One region of the Ramlibacter sp. GS1-15 genome, then DNA from elsewhere that is predicted to be linked to it. Evidence: riboswitches for the same ligand, from Rfam matches in the RefSeq annotation. Region 1 holds a riboswitch; the other holds the start of a gene.

The links. A riboswitch is a leader RNA that binds a small molecule or an ion and turns the genes downstream of it on or off. The one in region 1 is predicted to bind S-adenosylhomocysteine.
Region 2: another riboswitch for S-adenosylhomocysteine. It lies ahead of metH (methionine synthase); the one in region 1 lies ahead of ahcY (adenosylhomocysteinase).

The regions. Positions count from the first base shown of each region.
Region 1 is NZ_JBYNTU010000001.1:277,535-281,945, reverse strand. Features, by position in the region: gene metF (methylenetetrahydrofolate reductase [NAD(P)H]) at 1-242, opposite strand, end outside; gene AC3EF3_RS01395 (TlyA family RNA methyltransferase) at 239-991, opposite strand; gene ahcY (adenosylhomocysteinase) at 1,005-2,444, opposite strand; S-adenosyl-L-homocysteine riboswitch at 2,513-2,581, opposite strand; gene AC3EF3_RS01385 (ATP-dependent DNA ligase) at 2,667-3,749, shown strand; gene AC3EF3_RS01380 (hypothetical protein) at 3,713-4,243, opposite strand; gene ligD (non-homologous end-joining DNA ligase) at 4,263-4,411, opposite strand, start outside.
Region 2 is NZ_JBYNTU010000002.1:234,926-239,336, forward strand. Features, by position in the region: gene recQ (DNA helicase RecQ) at 1-594, opposite strand, end outside; gene AC3EF3_RS20145 (homocysteine S-methyltransferase family protein) at 647-1,693, shown strand; gene AC3EF3_RS20150 (Lrp/AsnC family transcriptional regulator) at 1,858-2,307, shown strand; S-adenosyl-L-homocysteine riboswitch at 2,453-2,529, shown strand; gene metH (methionine synthase) at 2,545-4,411, shown strand, end outside.

The sequences.
Region 1 (4,411 bases):
GCGTCGCGCACCTTGCCCTGGGTCGCGCCGATGCACGACAGGTGAGAGGCCGCATCGACGCCCTCCTTCAGGATCTCGGCGACGGTGTCGAAGGTGCCTTGCTGGGTCGAGCCGCCCGCGCCGTACGTGACGGAGCAGAACTCGGGCTTCAACGTGTACAGCTGCTGCCGCGCTTCGCGCAGCTTCGCCGCGCCCTCGGGGGTTTTCGGCGGGAAGAATTCAAGGCTCAGTGCCAGGCTCATTGCGGGCCCTTCGCGGCTTTCGCCGCATGGATGAAAAATTCGCGGTTGCCCTCGCCGCCGGTGATGGGGCTGGCGTACCAGCCGCACACCTGCAACCCGAGCTGCGTGCAGGCCGCGCGGATGCGCTGCTCGACGATCTCATACAGCGACGCGTCGGTGACCACGCCGCCCTTGCCGATCTGCGCGGGCTGCAGTTCGAACTGCGGCTTCACGAGCATCACGAGGTCGCCGCCGACCTTCAGCAAGGGCACCAGCGCCGGCAGCACCAGCGTCAGCGAGATGAACGACAGGTCGCCGACCACCAGGTCGAAGTCACCACCCACCTGCTCGCTCGTGAGTTCGCGGGCGTTGAGCTTCTCGATCGCGACCACGCGCGCGTCGTGCCGCAGCTTCTCGTGCAGCTGGCCGTGGCCGACGTCGACACCGGTGACGCGCGCCGCGCCATGGGCGAGCAGGCAGTCGGTGAAGCCGCCGGTCGACTGGCCGACGTCGAGGCAGCGCTTGCCGCGCACGACGAGGCCGGCTGACGCCAGCGCGCCTTCGAGTTTCAGGCCGCCGCGCGAGACGTAGCGGGTTTCGGCGTCGTCCGTCAGTTCGATCTCCGCTTGCGGCGGCAGCTCGTCGCCGTTCTTGGCGACCGGCTGCCAGCCGCGCGGGCCGCGCCAGCGCACGCCCGCCGCGATCAGGCGCTGCGCTTGCGAGCGCGTGGCGGCGAGGCCGCGTTCGACGAGAAGCTGGTCGGCGCGCATGCCGCGCTGCCAATCAATAGCGGTAGGTGTCCGGCTTGTACGGCCCCTGCTTCGGCACGCCGAGGTACTCGGCCTGCTCGTCGGTCAGCTCCGTGAGCATCGCGCCGAGCTTCCTGAGCTGCAGGCGTGCGACCTTCTCGTCCAGGTGCTTGGGCAGGACGTACACCTTGCCGACCTCGTAGAAGTCCTTGTGCGTGAACAGCTCGATCTGGGCGATCGTCTGGTTCGCGAACGACGACGACATCACGTAGCTGGGGTGGCCGGTGGCGCAGCCCAGGTTCACGAGGCGCCCCTTGGCCAGCAGGATGATGCGCTTGCCGTCGGGGAAGATCACGTGGTCGACCTGCGGCTTGATCTCTTCCCACTTGCACTGCTTCTCGAGCGCGGCGACGTCGATCTCGTTGTCGAAGTGGCCGATGTTGCAGACGATGGCCTGGTCCTTCATCTTCGCCATGTGCTCGTACGTGATCACGTTCTTGTTGCCCGTGCACGTGACGAAGATGTCGCCCTTGTCGGCGGCGTAGTCCATGGTGACCACGCGGTAGCCTTCCATGCAGGCCTGCAGCGCGTTGATCGGGTCGATCTCGGTCACCCACACCTGCGCCGACAGCGCGCGCAGCGCCTGGGCCGAGCCCTTGCCGACGTCGCCGTAGCCGGCCACGATCGCGACCTTGCCGGCGATCATCACGTCGGTGGCGCGCTTGATGCCGTCCACCAGCGATTCGCGGCAGCCGTAGAGGTTGTCGAACTTGCTCTTGGTGACGGAGTCGTTGACGTTGATGGCGCGGAACAGCAGCGTGCCCTTGGCGCTCATCTCGTTCAGGCGGTGCACGCCGGTGGTGGTCTCTTCCGTCACGCCGATGATCGCCGCCGACTTGCGCGAGTACCAGGTCGAGTCCTCCGCGAGCTTCTTGCGGATGGACGCGAACAGGATGCGCTCTTCCTCGCTGTGGCCGTTGCCTGCGACCAGCGCCGCGTCCTTCTCGGCGCGCTTGCCCAGGTGCATGAGCAGCGTGGCGTCGCCGCCGTCGTCCAGGATCATGTTCGGGCCTTCGCCCTCGCTGCCCTTGGCGGCGAACTCGAAGATGCGGTGGGTGTAGTCCCAGTACTCCTCGAGCGATTCGCCCTTCTTCGCGAACACCGGCGTGCCCGTCGCGGCGATCGCGGCCGCGGCATGGTCCTGCGTCGAGAAGATGTTGCACGAGGCCCAGCGCACCTGCGCGCCCAGCGCCTGCAGCGTCTCGATCAGCACGGCCGTCTGGATGGTCATGTGCAGCGAGCCGGTGATGCGCGCGCCCTTGAGCGGCTGGCTCTTCGCGAATTCCTCGCGGATCGCCATCAGGCCCGGCATTTCGGTCTCGGCGATGCGGATTTCCTTGCGGCCCCAGTCGGCCAGCTTGGCGTCGGCGATCACGCAGTCCTGCGTGGTGGAAGGTTTGAGAACGGCGTTCATCGTGGCTCCTGAGTCATGTCGAGGTGCCACTGCCGGGGGAGAGACAAAAAAGCTCACCGCACCGGGACAGTGGGTGAGCGTCGTTGCGAAGGTTTCCGAGCCTGACACCGCGCGGTGTTGCAACGCTCCTCGGATTGGGGCCGATTTTATAGGAATCGGGATGACCCGCGAAAGCGCAACCCTCTGTCAGGCATCACCCGGGTGGCGGAACTACAAGGGCCGATGGCCACCACGCCCGCCACCACGCCGCCGATCGAGCCCATGCTGGCGAAGATCGCCGATGAGCTTCCCCAGGAGGACGGGTTCCTGTTCGAACCGAAGTGGGACGGCTTCCGGGCGATCGTGTTCCGCAACGGCGACGAGGCGTACATCCAGAGCCGCGACCTGCGTCCGCTCAACCGTTACTTTCCCGAGCTCGAGCGTGCCTGCATCGAGCGCCTGCCCAAGGGCTGCGTCATCGACGGCGAGATCGTCGTGGTCGGCGCCGACGGGCTGGACTTCGATGCGCTCCAGCAGCGTCTGCACCCGGCTGCTTCGCGCGTGGCCAGGCTGGCCAACGCGACGCCCGCCTCATTCATCGCCTTCGACCTGCTCGCAGCGGGCGGGCGCTCGACCATGCAATTGCCACAGGCCGAACGGCGCACGCGGCTCGAACGGCTATTGGGCAGCGTGCAGCCCCCGATCCACCTCACGCCCGCGACGCGCGACCGCGCGCAGGCGCAGGACTGGCTCGAGCGCTTCGAAGGCGCGGGGCTCGACGGCGTGGTCGCCAAGCCGCAGTCCGCCCCCTACCAGCCCGGCAAGCGCGCGATGCTGAAGATCAAGCATGCGCGCACGGCCGACTGCGTGGTCGCGGGCTTCCGCTGGTACCGCGACACGGACGACGCGGTCGGCTCGTTGCTGCTGGGCCTCTACAACGAGGCCGGCGTGCTGCAGCATGTGGGCGTGACATCGTCGTTCACGATCGCGATGCGAAAGCAACTGGTCGAGGAGCTCGCGCCCTTGCGCCAGGACGCTTTGAAGAACCATCCCTGGGCGGGCTGGGCCGAGGCCACGGGCGAGGATGCCAATCGCATGCCCGGCGGCCAGAGCCGCTGGAGCGCGGGCAAGGACCTGTCGTGGGAGCCGCTGCGGCCCGAGCGCGTGTGCGAGGTGAAGTACGACCACCTGCAGGGCGACCGCTTCCGGCACGCAGCGACCTTCCTGCGCTGGCGCCCGGACAAGCCGCCGGAAGATTGCCGCTACGACCAGCTCGAAGCGGTCGCGCCTTACGAACTGGCGGACGTGTTCGGCGTGAACGCGTGACTGCGCAAGCGGCGGCGCTTGGGCCGCTCCCGTTTTTCCTGCGGCACCGGGCAGCCTTGCCCGATGTTCTCGAGCGCGCCGGCGAGGCCGTTCAATTCAAGCTCGTGGCGCATCGTGCCTTGCGGCGTGGCTTCCTCGATGCGCACCTTGCGGCTCTGCGCGAGCTTCGCGAAGTCCTCGCCGTTGAACGCGATCGCCTTCAGCTCCTTCTCGCCCGCGCTCAGCGGCCGCTGCGCGCCCATCGGCTGGTCGTCGAAGCCGAAAGCCACGCTCCTGACGTCGTCGCTGGTCTGGATGACGAGCATGTCCTTGCTCAATTGCACGTGGCGGTTGGCGCGGTAGAAGCCCGTGCACGCCACGACGTTGCCGCCGTCGCGCACCGAGCGCACGACGAACCAGGGCCCGCTGCGGTACACCGGCTGGTTGGGGCGGTCGGCGGCCTGGGCGAACGCACAGGCCCCGAGGACGGCGAGGGCGGCCAGGATGGGCTTCATGGGCGCGAATGGTAGCGCGCTAACGCGCCTTGCGGTAGTACGGCGGCCACGGCGCATCGCCCAGGCCGTCCTTCTCCTGCCGCGCCGAGAGTTCGAGCAGTTTCCCGAGCGAACACGCCGCATCGTCGATGCCTTCGTGCGGGTCGCCGATCCGCGCGAAGCGGGCCG
Region 2 (4,411 bases), on a different contig from region 1:
CTGCAGCTGCAGCCGCTCGACGATGTCTTCGCGCGTGATGGCGTCGGCCGTGGCCGTGAGCGCGATCCGCGGCACCGAGGCGAAGCGCTCGTGCAGCACGGTGAGCGCGCGGTACTCGGGCCGGAAGTCGTGACCCCATTGGCTCACGCAATGCGCCTCGTCGATGGCAAAGAGCGAGAGCAGGCCGCGCTCGTGCAGCGCGTCGAGCTGCGACAGGAAGCGGGGCGTGGTCACGCGCTCGGGCGCCGCATACAGCAGCGTCAACTCGCCGCGCGCCAGGCGCTTTTCGATCGCCCAGGCCTCGTCGCCGCTGAGGGTGGAATTGAGGAACGCCGCCTCGACGCCCGCCTCGTGCAGCGCGCCGACCTGGTCGTGCATCAAGGCGATCAAGGGCGAAACGACGACCGTGGCGCCGCGCCCTCGCCGCTGGCGGACGATGGCCGGGACCTGGTAGCAGAGCGACTTGCCGCCGCCGGTGGGCATGAGCACGAGCGCGTCGCCGCCGGCGACGACGTGGTCGATGATGTCGGCTTGGGGTCCGCGGAACTGCTCGTAGCCGAAAACTTCGCGGAGGACGGATTGGGGTGACGGCAAGATGGCCCTGATTGTCCCGGACTTATGGCCGGGTCCCTACAATGAACGCACCATGAAGCCAATCGTCTACACCCGCGGACAGGAACTGCCGCGCATCCTCGAGCAGCGCATCGCGATCCTCGACGGGGCGATGGGCACCATGATGCAGCGCTTCCGCTTGTCCGAGGCCGACTACCGCGGCGAGCGGTTCAAGGACCATCCCAAGGACCTGCGCAACAACGGCGACCTGCTGACGCTCACGCGGCCGGACATCGTGCGCGACATCCACGAGTCCTACCTCGCATCCGGCGTCGACATCATCGAGACCAACACCTTCGGCGCCACGCGCGTCGCGCAGGAGGACTATGGCCTGGCGGACATCGCGCTGGAGCTGAATCGCGAGTCGGCCAAGCTCGCGCGCTCGGCCGCCGACAAGTTCACCACGCCCGACAAGAAACGCTTCGTCGCCGGCGCACTCGGCCCCACGCCGAAGACCGCGAGCATCAGCCCGGACGTGAACGATCCCGGTGCACGCAATGTCGACTTCGAGCAGCTGCGCCTGTCGTACTACGAGCAGGCCAAGGGCCTGACCGAAGGCGGCGCGGACCTGCTGCTGGTCGAGACGATCTTCGACACGCTCAACGCGAAGGCCGCGCTGTTCGCCATCGACGAGTGGTTCGAGGAATCGGGCGAGCGCCTGCCGGTGATCATCAGCGGCACGGTGACCGATGCTTCGGGTCGGATCCTCAGCGGCCAGACGGTGCCGGCCTTCTGGTACAGCGTGCGCCATGCGCGCCCGCTCGCCGTGGGGCTCAATTGCGCGCTCGGCGCCGCACTGATGCGGCCCTACATCCAGGAGCTGGCGAAGGTCGCCGGCGACACCTACATCAGCTGCTACCCGAACGCCGGCCTGCCCAACCCGATGGCCGAAACCGGCTTCGACGAGACCCCCGAAGTGACCTCGCGCCTGCTGCGCGAGTTCGCCGCCGAGGGGCTGGTGAATATCGTCGGCGGCTGCTGCGGCACCACGCCGGAGCACATCGCGGCGATCCGCGAGGCGGTGCAGCCGCTGGCGGCGCGCAGCCTGCAGCGCGAGTTCTTCTACAAAGAGGCCGCTTAAGGCCCTCCATCCGACCCGCCCGGCGGGCGATAACCCGCCGGGCCCCGGTACGTCCACGCGATGCCGGTAAGCCCGCCTGTCCGAGCTCCCAGTGTCTTCGCCTTCGCCCAGGAAGTCTTGCCGATCTTTCTTCATTGAGCGGGAGCGGCGGTAAACTTTTCGGCATGGATGCCTTGGACAGAAAAATCCTCGCCGTGCTGCAGAAAAACGCCCGCGCCAGCCTGCAGGAAGTGGGGCAGGCGGTGGGCCTGTCGACCTCGCCCTGCTGGGAGCGCATCCGCAAGATGGAGCAGGCCGGCGTGATCGAGGGCTACACCGTGCGCCTGAACGGCCCGGCGCTGGGCTGGCAGGACACCGTGCTGGTGCAGGTCACGCTCGACAGCCACTCGGACAACACGCTGGAGAAGTTCGGCGAGACGCTGGCGGCGATCCCCGAAGTGGTCGAGGCCTACCTCGTGTCGGGCGAGTACGACTACCTGTTGCGGGTGGCGGTGAAGGACACGCGCGACTACGAGCGGCTCTTGCGTGAGCGCCTGTACAAGATCAAGGGCATCCGCCACAGCAAGTCGAGCTTCGTGCTTCGCACGCTGAAGAAGGCGGACCTGCCGCTGTGAAGCCGGTCGCGCGGCCGGGCACGGCGCGTGCTTATGTCACGGCGTCTCCTCGGTTGGGCACTTTGCAAGTTTCTTCAGCCCGACCCTTCATGCCCCCCGGAGCCGGCCCAGCTTCGGGGGACTTTTTCTTTCTTTAGAATCGGGGCTGCTCAAGGAGCGCTGCAGCGTCCAGGCCCACCGCCCGGCGTCAGGCTTGAGATGTCCCAACCGCGCTCACCTGCAATTCCGAGGTGAGACATGCGCGAACGAGAACTGCCCCCCCTGCGACTTTCCGGCCTCGAGCCCGTGGCCATCGGGCCCGGGAGCCTGTTCGTGAACATCGGCGAGCGCACCAACGTCACCGGTTCCAAGGTCTTCGCGCGCATGATCCTGGCCGGCCAGTTCGAGCAGGCGCTGGCCGTGGCGCGCCAGCAGGTGGAGAACGGCGCCCAGGTCATCGACATCAACATGGACGAGGCCATGCTGGACAGCAAGGCCGCCATGGTGCGCTTCCTGCAACTGATCGCGAGCGAGCCGGACATCGCCAAGGTGCCGGTGATGATCGACTCCTCGAAGTGGGAGGTGATCGAGGCCGGCCTGCGCTGCATCCAGGGCAAGGGCATCGTGAACTCGATTTCCATGAAGGAGGGCATCGCGGAGTTCAAGCGCCAGGCGAAGCTGGTCAAGCGCTACGGCGCGGCGACGGTGGTGATGGCGTTCGACGAGCAGGGCCAGGCCGACTCCTACCAGCGCAAGATCGAGATCTGCGAGCGCGCCTACCGCATCCTGGTCGACGAGCTCGATTTCCCGCCCGAGGACATCATCTTCGACCCGAACATCTTCGCGATCGCCACCGGCATCGAGGAGCACGACAACTACGCCGTCGACTTCATCGAGGCGACGAAGTGGATCAAGCAGAACCTGCCGGGCGCAAAGGTGTCGGGCGGCGTGTCGAACGTGAGCTTCTCCTTCCGCGGCAACGACCCGGTGCGCGAGGCGATCCACACCGTGCTCCTGTACCACGCGATCCAGGCGGGCATGGACATGGGGATCGTCAACGCGGGCATGGTCGGCGTGTACGACGAGGTCGAGCCGGAACTGCGCGAGCGCGTCGAGGACGTCGTGCTCAATCGCCGACCCGACGCGGCCGAGCGGCTGATCGAGATCGCCGAGGCGGCCAAGGGCGCGGCCAAGGACGACACCAAGCGCAACGAATGGCGCGCGCTGAACGTGGAGCAGCGCCTGGCGCACGCGCTGGTGCACGGCATCACCGACCACATCGTGGCGGACACCGAAGAGGCGTACCGCGCGATCCTGGCGAAGGGCGGCCGGCCGCTGCACGTGATCGAAGGCCCGCTGATGGACGGCATGAACATCGTGGGCGACCTGTTCGGCCAGGGCAAGATGTTCCTGCCGCAGGTGGTGAAGTCCGCCCGCGTGATGAAGCAGGCCGTGGCCCACCTCATTCCCTACATCGAGGAAGAAAAGAAGCAGCAGGCCGCGGCCGGCGAGGAGATCCGCTCCAAGGGCAAGATCATCATCGCCACGGTGAAGGGCGACGTGCACGACATCGGCAAGAACATCGTCACCGTCGTCCTCCAGTGCAACAACTTCGAGGTCGTGAACATGGGCGTGATGGTCCCGTGCCACGAGATCCTGGCGAAGGCGAAGGTCGAGGGCGCGGACATCGTCGGCCTGTCGGGCCTGATCACGCCCTCGCTCGAGGAGATGCAATACGTCGCCAGCGAGATGCAGAAGGACGAGCATTTCCGCATCAAGAAGATCCCGCTCTTGATCGGCGGTGCGACCACCAGTCGCGTGCACACCGCCGTGAAGATCGCGCCGCACTACGAAGGCCCGGTGGTGTACGTGCCGGATGCATCGCGCAGCGTGAGCGTCGCGCAGGGGCTGCTGTCGGACCAGGCGACGAAGTACATCGCCGAGGTCGAAGCCGACTACGAGCGCGTGCGTATCCAGCACGCCAACAAGAAGCAGGTGCCGCTGTGGCCGCTGGCGAAGGCGCGCGCCAACAAGACGCCGATCGACTGGTCGCACTACACGCCCCCGCAGCCGAAGTTCATCGGCCGCCGCGTGTTCAGGAACTTCGACCTGGCGGAACTGGCGA